One region of the Cellvibrio fibrivorans genome, then DNA from elsewhere that is predicted to be linked to it. Evidence: predicted binding sites of a transcription regulator. Region 1 holds the regulator's gene; each other region holds the start of a gene.
The links. The regulator sigma-54, encoded in region 1, starts transcription at its own class of promoters, with help from an activator protein. The targets are predictions, from matches to a motif close to TGGCACANNNNTTGCNNT.

Region 1 (4,190 bases):
ATATGGCGTTTTACGATGCCGAAGCTAATGCTCCCTGGCTGGTCAGTGCCAGCACTGGTCGCAGTGAAGCAAATGGCCAGTTGATCCGCCTGCTCGACAATGTCCTGATTCAGCAACAGACCCCTTCGCAGGGGCTGATCCAAATCACCACCAGTGAGCTACAGGTGCGCGCCAGTGAACAATTCGCGGAAACTGACAAAGCTGTTAATATGCGCAGCGCTAAAGGCCAGATAGACGCAATAGGTATGGATGCTGACCTGGCGCAGAGTCGGCTTCAGTTAAAGTCCCAGGTTAAGGCTGTTTATGATCCCCGTTAAATTCCGTTTTGCCCTCGCTCCATTTGCGCTAGCGATTGCTGCTGTTTTTGTCAGTTATAGCAACACTGCCCTGGCTTTGCCCGGCGACAAAAATGAAACTATTCGCGGTTCGGCGGATAATCTGACCGTCGACCAGAAAAACGGCGTCGCCACCTATACTGGTTCAGTGAAAATCCAGCAGGGCTCACTGGTGATTTCGGCAGACTCTATCGTGATCCACACCAATCCCGACAGCAGTGTTGAAAAAATGATCGCCACCGGCAACCCGGCGCGCTTCCAACAGCAACCGGAAAAGGATCAAGGTGTAGTCACCGCCGCTGCCAAACAAATTACTTATACCCCCAGCAATGAGCATCTTGTGTTGATTGAAGATGCATCGGTCGAGCAAAACGGTGCGGTCATGAGTGGCCCGCATATCGATTACGACTTAGTAAAAGAAGTGATGAAAGCGGCGGGCAGTAATGGTGCATCGGGCAGCGATGGCCAGCGGATCGAAATCGTGATCCCACCCAAGGCGGGCAAAACTGAAACCAGTAACGACCAGCCCGCTGCCGCATCCAGTGCAGCCCAATCCTCATCAACTGAAGCAACCCCTTAACTCATATGCCCAGCCTGCACGCACGCCATCTCGCAAAAAGTTACAAAAAACGTAAAGTCGTTATCGACGTCTCGATTACTGTGGAGAGCGGCCATATCGTCGGCCTGCTCGGCCCCAATGGCGCCGGTAAAACCACCTGCTTTTATATGATTGCCGGCCTGGTGCCCGCCGATAATGGCAATGTATTAATTGACGACCGCGATATTACCCAACTGCCCATCCACGGCCGAGCTCGCGCCGGCATCGGTTACTTGCCACAAGAAGCCTCGATTTTCCGCAAGCTGACCGTCGCCGATAACATCATGGCAATCCTCGAAACCCGCAAGGATCTGGATCGCACCCAGCGCCAGGAAAAGCTCGAATCATTGCTTAATGAATTTCACATCACCCACATCCGCGACAGCCTGGGGATGGCACTTTCAGGGGGCGAACGCCGCCGGGTAGAAATCGCTCGTGCGCTAGCGACCGACCCCAAATTTATTTTGCTCGATGAACCTTTTGCCGGAGTTGACCCCATCTCGGTCAACGATATCAAAGAAATTGTGCGCCATCTTAAGGACCGCGGTATTGGCGTGCTGATTACTGACCACAACGTGCGCGAGACACTGGATATATGTGAGACCGCCTATATTGTAAGCGAAGGCCACATTATTGCCGAGGGCGATGCCGAAACCGTACTCAGCAACAGCAAGGTGCGTGAAGTCTATTTAGGCGAGCATTTCCGTCTGTAAAGGTGGCTAAACCCGTCACCACCAGTGTTACCAACCGCCCGTCAGCAACACCTTCGGCAACACACAAACAACTTGACAAGTAACATTCTTTGATCATTAGGCATAAAGCTTGCTTAAGCTTATTGCTTGCGCGCCAAACCCTGACTAAACTCCACCTATCTGATGTTTTCCATCCTGCGTTATAAGGGTTTGTCGTTCACACAATGAAGCAATCTCTCCAGCTCAAACTCGGTCAGCAGCTGACCATGACTCCGCAACTGCAGCAGGCAATCCGCCTACTGCAACTATCGACATTAGACCTGCAGCAAGAAATCCAGGAAGCGCTTGAATCCAATCCTATGTTGGAAGTGGAGGAAAGCTTCGACAGCCCCAGTAGCACCAATGATTACGAAGGCAGTGAGCTGGATAAAGCGGATTACACTCGCCAGTTAGAGATCGCTGCTGAAGCCGGTACTGACCACGGCACTGACTTTACCGCGAGCGAAAATTTCTCCTCCAGCAGCGCCGACAACTACAGCGAAACCAATAGCTATACCGAAGGCGGTGAAAGCTTCGGTGAAGGTGAGAATTTTGGTGAAAGTGAGAGTTTTGGCGATAGTGATGTGTACGGTGAGGGCGACGGATTTAGTGCGGACGCCGGCGAATGGAGCGATTCCATCCCCAGTGACCTCCCCGTCGACACGAGCTGGGATGATGTTTACCAATCATCATCCAGCAGCAGCTCAAGCAATTACGACAACGAAGACAATGATTTTGAAAGTCGCCGCGCCGCAACTGATTCGCTCTACGACCATCTGATGTGGCAGTTAAACCTGACGCCCATGTCGGATCGCGACCGCGTACTGGCGATGGCAATTATCGATGCGGTGGAACCGAGCGGCATGCTGTCCATCACCATCGAAGAAATTTTTGAAGGTATGCGCAGCGATTTTGAAGAGCTGGAACTCGACGAAGTTGAAGCGGTGCAACACCGCTTGCAACAGTTCGATCCTTGCGGCGTATGCAGTCAAAATCTATCTGAGTGCCTGTTGGTGCAATTGCAACAATTTGATCCGAAAACACCGTTTTTAGACTCGGCAAAATTAATTGCCAAACAATATTTGCCGGTGCTCGGCAGCCGCGATTATCGCCAGCTGATGCGCCGCACCAAATTGAAAGAAGCTGAATTAAGCCAGGCAGTGGCATTAATTCAAAGTTTGAATCCGCGCCCAGGCGATATGATCGCCAATGGCGATACCGAATATGTAGTACCTGATGTATTCGTTGAAAAACGCGATGGCCGCTGGATAGTGGAACTCAATCCGGATATTGCGCCGCGCTTGCGCATTAATTCCGACTACGCCTCTATGGTGAAACGCGCCGACTCCAGCACCGACAACACCTTCCTCAAAGATAATTTGCAGGAGGCGCGCTGGTTCTTAAAAAGTTTGCAAAGCCGCAATGAAACCCTGTTAAAAGTGGCGAGTTGTATTGTGGAAAAACAGCGCGGCTTTTTGGATTATGGTCCTGAAGCGATGAAGCCATTGGTGCTGCACGATATTGCTGAAATTGTTGAGATGCACGAATCGACTATTTCACGTGTCACCACCCAAAAATACATGCACACACCACAGGGTATTTTCGAGCTGAAATACTTTTTCTCCAGCCATGTCAGCACCGACAGTGGTGGCGAATGTTCATCAACTGCAATTCGCGCGATTATCAAAAAATTGGTAAGTGCCGAGAATCCGAAAAAACCGCTCAGCGATAGCAAGATTACCGACCTGCTCGCCGAGCAGGGGATTCAAGTGGCACGCCGTACTATTGCCAAATACCGCGAATCACTCAATATTCCGCCGTCGAATGAACGCAAAACTATTTAGCTATTTAGTTGTATTAGTAGTACCAATAAAGTTCGGATCAAAAAATCACTGATGTAATGCGAGGTTGTGCCAGTCGCAACCGTTTTGTTTCTAGCGAGAGGAAGTATCTATGCAAATAAATATCAGCGGTCGTCATGTAGAAGTTACCGATTCCATGAAAGAGTATGTAACCAGTAAAATTGAGCGCTTAACGCACCACCATGACCGCATCACCAGCACCAACGTTATCCTCTCGGTAGATAAACTTATCCAAAAAGCAGAAGCCACTATCCATGTCAGTGGCAAAGATGTATTCGCTGAAGCTACTCATGAAGATCTGTATGCCGCGATTGATGCACTGGCTGATAAACTTGACCGCCAATTGATTAAACACAAAGAGAAGATGCGCAGCCATCGCTGAGTGCGCGATAGCTCGCCATCGTTAACTGAACCTACGCCGCCATCGCCACCTTGCGATGTCTGCATTATTTATTGAGAGATGCCCAGCATCACCTTGTCATGCAAATTCAATCCCTGATCAGCCCCAGCCGCACCCTCTGCGGCGTCGAAGGGGGCAGCAAGAAACGCGCACTGGAGTTGCTCGCCAACACCATTGCGCAGGATATCCCCGATATTGATGCCGATGAATTGTTCCGCCGCCTGATTGGCCGCGAGCGCCTCGGCTCCACTGGTATTGGCCACG
Region 2 (4,190 bases), on a different contig from region 1:
TACCGAATTTACCAGCCGTTTAAATTGGCAACAGGATATCCACGCACTGAATTTCAGCTACCGTTATTTTGACGGTGAACGCACCAGCTTCCCTGAACAAAGTGGTGGACCGGAGTTTGCTGTTGGGCGCGATTTGGATATCAGCGAATATAAAGACCAAAGCGCTGCATTAAATTGGGTAGCGCAAGTTAACAACATCTGGCAAAGCAAGGTGAGCGCCAGCTGGTACCAACGCGATGAAGACCTTACCTCCCCCGGCATAATCCCTTTCGATGCAGTTCCGCCCAATGGTTCTGTAATTGACTTTAATCGCACCCAATTTAGTTGGGTCAACACCCTCGGCGACCAACAAAAAATCTGGGCAAACCTTGGTGTAGAAACCAAGCAAGAAGATGGCACCAGTGAAGGATATTTATATTCACCCGATGTATATCCCATTAATTTTGCACTGGACCGCCAGATCGATAGCGCCTTTATCAATCTAAACACCTATGCAACTGAAGCCTGGTTAGTTCAAGCCAGTATTCGCCGCGATGATACTGACGGTTTTGATGCAAATGAGAGTGGCCAAATCGGCACCAAATATACACTAAACGATAACTGGACGTTATTTGCTAATTGGGGTGAAGGTTTTAAATTGCCGAGCTTTTTTGCACTCGGCCACCCACTGGTTGGCAATCTTGATTTAAAACCAGAAACAGTAGCCACACGCGATGCAGGTTTTGAATTTAATAAAAATTCATTTAACGCACGAGTCAGCTATTTTGACCATCACTATCGCAACTTGATTGATTTTGATTCTGAAACATTTAAAAACGTCAACCGCTCGCGCGTCGAAACTAGCGGTGTTGAATCTGAATTTAATTGGCAAGTACAACAAAACCTCAGCTTACGCGCACATGCCAGCTACACCGATATCGATATGATTTCTTCTAACAATCATTTGCTCGGCCGCCCACAAGTAACCTACGGCACATCCGTTAACTATCAATTAAATGATGCATGGAGTTTCAACGCGCAGTACATGCGTGTAGATGAACGCTTCGCAGTGAGCCGCTATACCGGCACAGATGTTGAGCAAACACTGGCGGCCTACAACCGTTTTGATGCAAGTGTACACTGGCAACTCAATGCGCAAACCCAATTGGGTTTAAGTTTGGAAAATCTTGCGGATGAAGACTACTACACCGACATAGGTTTTCCCGCATCAGGGCAGCTCGCCAAATTGAACCTGCGCCTAAAATTTTAGGTTTTAAGCCACATAAACAAAAACGCCCAAGTACTGTTCTTGGGCGCTTTCATCTGTAGGTTGTACACGCCTCGCAAGATGAGCTTAAGAGCAGGCATCCCCTTCGGTCATGTCAGGTAGACAGACCCCTTTCGCTTCAGATCAGCGCTATCCAAAACACCTCATCCCGCCGCTCAAATTTCAGTCGAAAAAATTTACATCGCCCTTTAAACCTCCTCCTCAACAATACACTAACCATTTGTTTTTAATAGTAAAAAATCACATGGCACACATTATGCTGCTAGCCCCGTGGCTTAGGCTATTTTTAACTCACTCATTTTGGCTAAAGTAAAAAGGACGACTAACATGAAACTTATCAAGATCGCAGCTGCGGCGCTCATTACATTGAGCTCATTCGCAGCACAAGCAGGACTGATGTACATTGATGGGGGCGCCAACTTACCGGTACCCACAAACAATTACTTCAAAAACGTGCTCAACCCACAGACCTACAATATCGGCGGCAACCTCAAAGCCAACCAAACAGAATCCCTGTTTTTAAGCTTTGAATTCCTGGGTAAAGAAGCTGGCTGGACCAACACTTTCACATCTGAAGGCAATACCATCACCACCAGTGGTGGCTCCTTCTCATACAGCAAGGCTTACACCCTGGGTGAATTGATCCAATTCACCTTCAAAACTGGTGGTGCCGTTGTCCCTAACACTGTAGCTAACGGCAACAACAATGACGGTGAAGAGCTCGTATCATTTGCTATTGCATTGGACACTGAGTTTGACGGCGTTATGTATGATGCCATCCTGTTCTTTGATGACACAGGCGGCTACAAAGATGACGACAACCACGACGACTTGGTAATCGGCATCAAGGCAAGTGTCCCAGAATCATCAACTTTTGTATTGATGTTGATGGGCTTGGCGGGCTTGTTTGCGGCGCGTCGATTGAAGGCTTAGTTAATTTGAGCCGAAATAAAAAACCCGACTTCGCGTCGGGTTTTTTAAACGTTATTGATATTGGATAAATAATTATACTTAGCAAGTGCTGCAAGAAAACGAAAATCTAGCTAAGTCTTAAACTGCTAGATACTTATGACTATCAGCTTAAATTTAAATTAGTGCATACACTCATGCCCGATCACTCAATCTATTTTTCTGCTTTACAGTTCTCCGCAATGTATTGTGCATGGGTCGGCATGTAATCTACCGATTTATCGATGACTCGCTTGACACTTGCGAGCCGCTGGGAAATCTCTTCTGTTGTCATTCTATCCACTAACGGGTGATACGAACGAGGACGAATACCTTGTCCATGCATCACCTCAAACCAACTAAGATCATTAAACATTTCATTATTGTTGCGATAAATGCGTCCATTTTTTTTAAATTGCTCAATCTTCTGAGTAAGTGATTCGGGCACATCCATTGTCCGGCAATAATTCCAAAAATCTGAGTCATTGCGTTCGGTCGCATGATAATGAAGTATCAGGAAATCGCGAATTTTTTCAAATTCGAAATCAGCCTGACGATTGAATTCGTCGATATCCTCTTGATCAAAATTTCTATTCGGAAAAAAGCTCATAAAGCGCGCGATAGCCGACTGAACTAAATGGATACTAGTAGATTCCAATGGCTCCATAAATCCGCTCGCCAAACCGATAGCTAGACAATTTTTATTCCAGAATTTTTTGCGTTTACCCGTTAAAAATTTCAATAGCCTGGGCTCTGCCAAAGGTTTGCCATCCAGGTTGTTCAGCAATACTGATCTAGCTTCATCTTCACTCATAAAATTATTTGAAAATACATGTCCATTACCAATGCGGTGCTGCAACGGAATACGCCACTGCCAGCCGGCGGCATGCGCAGTTGAGCGGGTGTATGGAAGGGGGTCTCCGGCACTCTCACAGGGGACCGCCCATGCGCGATTACAAGGCAACCAATGACTCCAGTCCTCATAGCCAGTTTTTAAAGCCTGCTCAATCAATAGTCCACGAAAGCCCGAGCAATCAATATAAAAATCTGCTTCATAGTTTTCGCCAGACTCCAACTGTAGGGATTTTATAGAACCGGTGTCCGAGTTTAGAATGACATCGACGACCTTACCTTCAGAGCGAATTACACCGCGCTGCTCAGAGTACTCACGCAGAAAGCGTGCATACAAACCTGCGTCAAAATGGAATGCATAAGCAATGTTGGATAAGGGCGAATTGCCTGCATCAAATGGTCGCATGAATTTACCCTGCTCACTTGCAGCACCACTGATGGTGTAACTCCCAAGTTCCTGTGCATTTCCCTCCTGCGCCATTTTCAGCCAGTAGTGATAGAATTGAATTGACTCCATATCCTTACCCAAATCACCAAAGGCATGAATATATCTATCTCCTTTGCGCCCCCAGTTTACAAATTGAATGCCCAACTTAAATGTACCTTGAGTTTTGCGGACAAATTCATTTTCATCCAAATCCAATAGCTTATTAAACAATTGTATCTGCGGAATTGTTGCCTCACCCACACCCACTGTCCCTATCTCTTCAGACTCGATAAGTCTTATCTGACAATAGCCAGGCTTAATCAATTTAGCTAGGGCGGCGGCAGTCATCCAACCCGAGGTTCCACCACCAACAATAGCTATGCGTCTAATATTATTATCTTGCATAAAACCCACCTAATTGCGTTACAAACGTAACTCTGAAGAAAAAGACTAATTTCTTAAAAAATAATTAATGTATTCATCCAACGACGGTGCTCGATCGCTGGCACTCTTCACTTGAGTTTGACGCTGAGCCGCCAGCGATGCAATTTTTTCCAAAGGGATTGAATCGAAACACAATCCTCCAGTCATCGGAGCAACCCCAAATCCAATAAATAAATTAATCCATTGATCGCGAGTCAGTAAGGGGGACAAATAGTTCGAAATAACAGCACCGGACTTGAACAAATTTATGCT
Region 3 (4,190 bases), on a different contig from region 1:
AATTGCTACCGCCATAAAAACTTGAATCGGAATTTAAAATTTCATGATATGCACCAGCGACCGGAACGCCGATACGGTAATTGGTACGTGTCACAGGGGTGAAATTTAAAATCACTATACTGAAGTCGTGATCACTCTTGCGAATATAACTCACGATAGATTGAGTGCTGTCATGACAGTCAATCCACTCGAAACCATCGCCGCGGAAATTGCGCTGATAAAGTGAAGGCATACTTGTGTAGCAGTGGTTTAAATCTTTCACCAATGTGTGCATACCCTGGTGCGGTGCGTAGTCGAGTAAATCCCAGTCGAGTGTGCGACTTTGCGCCCACTCACTCCACTGCGCAAATTCGCTCCCCATAAATAATAATTTAGTTCCCGGATAAGTGAACAAGTAGGTGTAAAGTAAACGCAGATTAGCAAACTTTTGCCAGTCATCGCCGGGCATTTTATTGATCATACTACCTTTGCCGTGCACCACTTCATCATGCGAAAAAGGCAGCATAAAATTTTCGGTAAAAGCGTACATCATGCCGAAAGTTAATTGATTGTGATGATACTGGCGATGGATAGGATCTTTACTGATGTAATCCAGGGTGTCATGCATCCAACCCATATTCCATTTCATTGAAAAGCCCAAGCCACCCACCCAGGTGGGGCGAGTGACTTGCGGCCAGGCAGTAGATTCCTCTGCAATCACCAACGCGCCAGGGTGTTGCCCATGGCAAACTTCATTCAGCTTTTGCAAAAACGACATAGCCTCAAGATTTTCATTCCCCCCATGGATATTTGGTATCCATTCGCCCGGCTCGCGCGAATAATCCAAATGCAGCATGGAAGCGACAGCATCAACTCGCAAACCATCAAGGTGGTACTCCTTTAACCAGAAGAGGGCGTTGGCCAATAAGAAGTTTCGCACCTCATTGCGGCCATAGTTATATATCAAGGTACCCCAATCGCGATGCTCACCCAAGCGTGGATCTTCGTGCTCATAAAGCGCTGAACCGTCAAAACGGGCGAGGGCATGCGCATCTTTCGGGAAGTGCGCGGGCACCCAATCGAGGATGATCCCGATATTGTGGCGATGGAGATAATCGACAAAGTAGCGAAAATCATCCGGTGTACCGAAGCGACTCGTCGGCGCGTAGTAGCCAGTAGTTTGGTAACCCCATGAGTCATCTAGCGGATGTTCACTAACAGGCATAATTTCGATATGGGTAAATCCCAGCGGCTTTATATAATCGACAACTTGATGGGCGAGTTCGCGATAATTCATAAACTCACCCACCCAGCCACGGCGCCATGAGCCGAGGTGCATCTCGTAAACCGAGAGAGGCGATGATTGCCAATCCCAGTGGGCACGTTTGTTCAGCCAGTCTCCGTCCTGCCATTCATAATCGGAGGGAGCTTTAACTATTGAGCCGGTCAAGGGGCGCAATTCAAATGCCTGTCCATAAGGGTCGGACTTAAGAAAAACGGCACCGGTCGCACGATTGCGAATTTCAAACTTGTATAAAGCCCCTGCCTTAATTCCGGGGATAAACACCTCCCACAGGCCGCTGCCGCCGCGTACTCGCAAGGGGTGCTGGCGGCCATCCCAGTCATTAAAGTCACCAACGACACTGATACGCTCGGCATTGGGCGCCCAAGTGGCAAACAGCACACCTTCGATGCCATCAACTGTGCGCGGGTGCGCACCCAAGTGTTGATAGATGTTCCAATGTTGCCCCTCCGCAAAGAGGTGCATGTCAATATCGCCCAATTGTGGTGCAAAGGAGTAGGGGTCAAATTCAGTGTGCATGGTATTGTGGCGGTCGTACCACTGCACCAAATAATGCTCCGGTAATATTTTTGCCAAACCGTACCACTCAAAAAAATCAGTGCCTTCAATGCGTTTCAGGGCGTGATGTTGCTCGTTAATCACTAATGTAGCGGTACGGGCGCCAGGTAAGTAAACGCGCACAAAGGTGTCTGCTGCTGCCGTTGAGGTGGCACCTAACGGATGGCGTCCAAGCACCTCAAAAGGGTCGTGGTGAGTAGCGGTAACTATACGCAACATCTCGTGGGATAAGGGTTTGTCCTGCTTCACATTCAACATTGAATCGATTCCTAAGTGATTATTTTGGCACTTGATTTTGCATATTGCAGATTATGCCCCATTTCGGGCTACATAAAATTGTCATACAGCCAAGCTCTACTAGCTTAGCCATTATCGCTTTCTTTTGTTGCACCATTTTTTTGCAAAAAATAACATCCGTGAAAGACATTTGCAGATTCGGTGCCAAACTTGAAGCTACACTTAGTTTTGCATTTAAAGCGAGCAAGTGGGTGTTTTTAAATGCACCATAAAAAATTTTGTGTTTCACTTGAGTTTGCGCCAGATCAATTTATTGGCATTGATATTGCTCTTACTCTACGCATAACCGTCACACAAAATTCATCGTTCAGACACAATAGCCATAAGGAATAAGTAGTAATGAGTACACCAACATCGGGTCGTTTTGTTAGTCGTCTTACGCGAGAAACATTGGCGGTAATTCTTGCAGGTGGACGAGGTTCTCGGTTACATCAACTAACAGATTGGCGCGCAAAACCTGCAGTACATTTCGGTGGCAAATTCCGCATTATCGATTTCCCTCTCTCTAATTGCGTCAACTCCGGCATTCGCCGCATCAGCGTGTTGACCCAATACAAATCGCATTCATTGGATCGTCACGTACAACGCGGCTGGGGGTTTCTAGGGGGGGAACTCGGTGAGTTCGTTGAATTATTACCCGCGCAACAGCGCTTGAGTGAATCCTGGTATGCCGGCACTGCCGATGCGGTTTTACAAAATATCGATATCATTCGTCGCCACAACCCTGAGTATGTATTAATCCTCGCGGGCGACCACGTATATAAAATGGATTACGGTACCATGATTGCGGCGCACGTGGAGCGCGGTGCTGACATTACTGTTGGTTGTATTGAAGTTCCGCTGGAAATTGCACATGCATTTGGTGTGATGGATATGGACAAAGACTATCGCATTGTAAAATTTACTGAGAAACCGGCGAATCCCGAATCTATGCCCGGCAAGCCCGATAAAGCGTTGGCTTCAATGGGCATTTATGTTTTCAGCACCAAAGTATTGTTCCGCGAACTGCTAAAAGATCGCGACAATCCAAACTCCTCACACGATTTTGGTAAAGATATTATTCCGTCTATGATTAAATCCCATCGCGTCACAGCATTTCCATTTCGCGATCCAGTCTCCGGTGGAGATGCTTACTGGCGTGATGTAGGAACGGTTGATTCACTCTGGGAAGCTAACCTTGAATTAACCGGCATCACCCCTGAATTGGATTTATACGACGCCGCGTGGCCAATTTGGACTTATCAAGAGCAAGTGGCACCAGCAAAATTTGTATTTAATGACGAAGGCCGTCGTGGCTATGCCGTTGATTCCTTAATTGCCGGTGGTTGTATTATTTCCGGCTCGGCAATAAAACATTCGTTGTTATTCCCGCGCGTTCGTGTTCACTCCTATTGCGAGATTGAAGACTCGGTTTTATTTCCCAGTGTGGAAGTAGGACGCCGCTGTAAAATCCGCAAAGCGCTGATTGATCGCCGCTGCAAAATTCCCGAAGGCACTATTATTGGTTACGATGAAGAAGCTGACAGAAAACGCTTCCATATTTCTCCCAAAGGTGTAGTGCTGGTGACACCCGACATGCTAGGACAGGATGAAATCAATGGCTAATAATGGCAAAACGAAGGTCGTTTTTCTCTGGCACATGCATCAGCCCGATTATCGCGACATTATGACAGGTGAATATTATTTTCCCTGGACTTATCTTCACGCCATTAAAGATTATGTGGATATGGCTGCGCACATAGAAGCGCAGCCGGCTGCTAAAGCTGTGGTGAACTTTGCGCCTATATTGTTGGAGCAGTTAGATGACTATGCGCAGCAAATTGCTGCGCATTTAAAAGACCAGAGTAAAAAAATCAAAGACGCAGTACTTGCTTCATTGGTCGAGCCAGTATTACCTGCACCAGGCACTATGGCATTTACCGATCTCGCTAAAAAATATTTACGCGCAAATCGTGAGCGGATGATTGAACGCTTTCCTGCCTATCATGAACTCGCTAATGTGGTTGGCACATTTGATGAGAAACCCTTTATCAGCCGTTATCTGAATGAACAG
Region 4 (4,190 bases), on a different contig from region 1:
AAAAATACCTTCACCAGCCCCAAGTTGTCGGTGAGATGATTGCCGGGGTTATCCTTGGCCCATCGCTATTCGGTCTGTTGATGCCAGAACTTCAGAAAACCCTGTTCCCTACGGAAATGAAAGGCGTCCTCTACGTAGGCGCACAATTGGGTGTTGGCATGTACATGTTCCTGGTGGGACTGGGTTTCCGTGGCGACCACTTCAAAGCCAACTTTAAAAGTGCTGCCGCCGTGTCTATCTCCGGCATGGTTGCCCCGTTCCTGGTGGCGATAGCGATTACGCCATGGCTGTTGACTGTACCCGGTCTTTTCTCTGATAAAGCCACTGTTTTCAGCGCGACCCTGTTTATGGGTGCTTGTATTGCGATCACAGCATTCCCGATGCTGGCGCGGATTATCCACGAGCGCGGCCTGAGCCAAACCAAACTGGGCACCCTGTCTTTATCTGCCGGGGCTATTGATGATGCTGGTGCTTGGTGCGTGCTGGCTGTGGTATTGGCCACCTTCGGCGCCGGTGCAGAATTAGCGTATAAAACCATTGTGGGTGGAATGGCTTTTGCCGCCTTTATGATCTTGGTTGTGCCCAAACTGTTGGCACCGCTGGCACGCGCTGCCGAGAAACAACAAACCCTCAGCCCGACCCTGTTCGCGATTGTCATCATGTGCTTTATGTTGTCTGCATTCACGGCTGATGCAATAGGCCTGCATGCGGTATTCGGCGGCTTCCTGCTCGGCGCGGTAATGCCACGCGGCAAACTTACCCAAGAGATCAAACGCCAACTTGAACCTTTTGTAGTGATCATCCTCATCCCGATTTTCTTTACCTACTCAGGCCTCAACACCCAACTGACTATGGTCAATAACGTCGAGCTGCTGGCAATCGCAGCGGTCATACTGGTGGGCTCTATTGCCGCTAAAGGGGTTGCGTGCTGGGGCGCTGCGCGTCTGTGCGGCGCTGACAACCGCACCGCAATGGGCATTGGTGCACTCATGAATGCGCGCGGGCTAATGGAGCTGATCATTATTAACATCGGGTTGCAAGCTGGAGTGATTGGCCCTGCACTATTTTCCATGATGGTGCTGATGGCAATCATCACGACGCTAATGGCATCGCCTTTGTTTGAGCTTGTGTATGGCAAGCGCGCCCGTGAAACCGGCGAGCTGGCAGCAGTAGGTGCTGAAGAGGCCGAACCTGCCAAGCCACAAACCGTCTGAGTTACATTTTTTGTACAGCCCTCCTCCCGTTTTACCTTAAGCCCTTTTAGCCCGAGCTAGTCTCGGGCTTTTTTATGTCCAGGGGTTGACCAAATCGCACCGAAAAAAGCACCAAAATATGTCGAAATTTTTATCACTTGCACCCAAATCGCCACCTGAGACTAGACCTGCATCACAACAAAATCAGTATCTTAGTTACCGTGGCACAAAAAGTGCTTTTTTGGCGTCTAGCTGTACCCACTCAATCACTCTATTTAACGGACTCCCCATCATGTTATCCATCAAATCGCTTATTGCAGGATTAGCACTGAGCACAAGCTTTGTCATGAGCGCATTCGCCGTTCCAGTCACTGTCAATCTGGCACCAAATACTGCAGGTTATGTTTGGTCATTCAACTACACCTCATCTGAAGCCGACGTTGCTGTAACCGGCTGGTCCAATAAATCCAGCGGAAACAAAGCTATCGCACAAGATGTGATCGGCAGATGGAACAACTCGGGCGTAGGCGTTGAAAATGCCAACAACCCCCACCACGCGGTCGATAATGCTAGCGGCGACTACGATGCCTTGCTCTTTTCCTTCAACAAAGTGGTTGATCTTAGCGGCCTGAATATTGGTTGGCATCAAAATGACGCCGACGTATCTCTGCTGGCTTACACAGGCGCAGCCCCTTTTGCAGGCAACCTAAATGGCTTAGGCAGCAACTGGGCCGCCTTGCTGAACAATGGCTGGAGCGTGGTGGGCAATTACAACCGCAATGGCAACGGCTCCTTTGCGGTTAACACAGCAGATGTGGCATCTCAATACTGGTTGGTCGGCGCTTACAACACAGCATTTGGCACAGGCAATGGATTGACCAAAAAGGACGACTATTTCAAGTTGAAAGCAATTACTTTTGAAGCCGTTGAAGTAGCTGAGTCAGGCTCCCTGATTTTATTGATGTTAGGCTTGGCAGGCTTACGCTTTGCGCGTCGTCGCGCTGCATAGTTCTCACAGCTAAAAGACTGTTTCAAAAAGGGCGCTATCAGCGCCCTTTTTTATTGCCTATAAATTTGTATCGCTTATGATGGGCCGGCTTAAAAAAGATAAGAAGACATCAGGGACAACAATAACAATCCATTAGCGAGACAATAGTATGCGTAGACAAATCGCCTTATCACTTGCTCTGACCTGCGCCCTTCTCTGCACTGCCATTAGCGCACAGGCACAGCAATTCAATGTATTACTCTTTACCAAAACCAACGGCTGGCACCACGAATCCGTCAACGAAGGTGTCACTGCGGTACGTGAACTTGCCGTGCGCCATCACTTCAGCGTTGATTGGCATGAGGACGCGGGTATTTTCAATGATGAAAAACTCAAAAAATACCAAGCTGTCATTTTCCTGTTGACCACCGGCGATATTCTTAATGATGAACAACAAGCTGCGATGGAGCGCTTTATTCGCTCCGGTAAAGGCTTCGTTGGCGTTCACAGCGCATCCGACACCGAATACGATTGGGATTGGTACACCAAAATGGTAGGCCGCACTTTCCACATACACCCCGTCATCCAAACCGCTGAGCTTACCGTCACCAATCGCAAATTCCCCGGTGTTGAGCGCATGCCCGATCGTTTTTTATGGACGGATGAGTGGTATGAATTCGGCGCAGAGCGCATTAAAGGCCTGAATTATATTCTGGCAGTAGATGAGCAGACTTTTGATCCAAAGGTGAGTTGGGGTGAGAAAAAAGGTGAAGGCATGGGCAAATTCCATCCCATAGCTTGGTATCACGATTACGACGGTGGCCGTGCATTTTACACCGCACTCGGGCACCTGCCCGCCACTTACAGCGATGCACTGTTTCTGGAACACATCTATGGCGGACTTTATTGGGCAGCAACCGGTAAAGGTTTGCGCAAAAAATAATTCCTGACTATCACTCTAATCATAACAACAGACACCATGAAAACATTCATACAGACCTACGCACGATTTATTTACCCCGCCGTTATTTTGGTGATTTCACTGAGCATTTATTTTCCCTATTACGGCACACCACAAGCGATGTTTTGGGATGAAAACTACCACGTACCCAACGCTCAAAAATACATTGATGGCGTGATGTATATGGAGCCGCACCCACCGCTCGGCAAATTGCTGATGGCAGTAGGCGAAGTATGGTTTGGCGATAACGAAAACGTTAACAAACAAGCGCTGCTCGCAACAGATTATCTTACCGGTGACGCCGCACCACCTGAGATGACTTACAAAGGCTATCGCTGGCCATCAACGGTAATGATGGCCCTCTCGGTTTTATTCTTTTACGGCATTATTAATTGCATAACGCAACGTGCATGGCTTGCAGCGGCGTTCACAAGTCTGGTCATTTTTGATAATGCACTGGTCATACATGCGCGCGCGGTACATCTCGATGGCATTCAATTATTTTTTATTCTTGCCGAACTGTATTTTTTTACTCGCATTGTCACCGGCGGAAAACCTATTCGCCTCAGGGATTATGTCCTGCTGGGAACCTTCATAGGGTTGGCCACCAGTGTAAAAGCCACCTCTGCGATTGAATTATTATTATTGGCAATGCTTTTTTGTGTCGATCAATGGAACAATATTAAACAGTGGAATTGGCAGGCACTTATCAAACGCATCGCCGTTACTGTGCCGTCTGGTGTGCTGCCTGCAGCAGCGGTGTTCCTCGGCGTTTTTTATGTCCACATAGGTCTGGGCGAAAAAATTATCGACAACAGAACCTACAAGGCATCTCCCGAATACATCAACCAAATTCGTATGGGCGACACTTGGTCACTCAAGACCTTTTCATTGGGCATGCGCGATAACTGGAAATTCATGAGCGAGTATGCCGACGGTGTGCCACGCCTTGACGAATGTAAACCGGATGAAAATGGCAGCTACGCAATGAACTGGCCATTAAGCAGTAAAACCATCAGCTATCGCTGGGATAAAAATACAGTCGATG

Region 2: J2X05_RS11815 (PEP-CTERM sorting domain-containing protein) is a predicted target of sigma-54. The motif match lies at 1,513-1,530, and genes of this name have one in related genera.
Region 3: glgC (glucose-1-phosphate adenylyltransferase) is a predicted target of sigma-54. The motif match lies at 2,392-2,409, and genes of this name have one in related genera.
Region 4: xdp1 (exosortase-dependent surface protein XDP1) is a predicted target of sigma-54. The motif match lies at 1,416-1,433, and genes of this name have one in related genera.

What each region holds. Positions count from the first base shown of each region.
Region 1 is NZ_JAVDVX010000008.1:39,405-43,594, reverse strand. Features, by position in the region: gene lptC (LPS export ABC transporter periplasmic protein LptC) at 1-317, shown strand, start outside; gene lptA (lipopolysaccharide transport periplasmic protein LptA) at 304-915, shown strand; gene lptB (LPS export ABC transporter ATP-binding protein) at 921-1,646, shown strand; gene J2X05_RS18785 (RNA polymerase factor sigma-54) at 1,850-3,508, shown strand; gene hpf (ribosome hibernation-promoting factor, HPF/YfiA family) at 3,618-3,908, shown strand; gene ptsN (PTS IIA-like nitrogen regulatory protein PtsN) at 4,007-4,190, shown strand, end outside.
Region 2 is NZ_JAVDVX010000004.1:110,850-115,039, forward strand. Features, by position in the region: gene J2X05_RS11810 (TonB-dependent receptor plug domain-containing protein) at 1-1,249, shown strand, start outside; gene J2X05_RS11815 (PEP-CTERM sorting domain-containing protein) at 1,595-2,200, shown strand; gene J2X05_RS11820 (tryptophan halogenase family protein) at 2,391-3,899, opposite strand; gene J2X05_RS11825 (tryptophan 7-halogenase) at 3,945-4,190, opposite strand, start outside.
Region 3 is NZ_JAVDVX010000002.1:702,129-706,318, forward strand. Features, by position in the region: gene glgB (1,4-alpha-glucan branching protein GlgB) at 1-2,098, opposite strand, end outside; gene J2X05_RS07900 (hypothetical protein) at 2,118-2,366, opposite strand; gene glgC (glucose-1-phosphate adenylyltransferase) at 2,477-3,742, shown strand; gene J2X05_RS07910 (glycoside hydrolase family 57 protein) at 3,735-4,190, shown strand, end outside.
Region 4 is NZ_JAVDVX010000001.1:164,020-168,209, forward strand. Features, by position in the region: gene J2X05_RS00725 (cation:proton antiporter) at 1-1,214, shown strand, start outside; gene xdp1 (exosortase-dependent surface protein XDP1) at 1,486-2,202, shown strand; gene J2X05_RS00735 (ThuA domain-containing protein) at 2,351-3,124, shown strand; gene J2X05_RS00740 (phospholipid carrier-dependent glycosyltransferase) at 3,161-4,190, shown strand, end outside.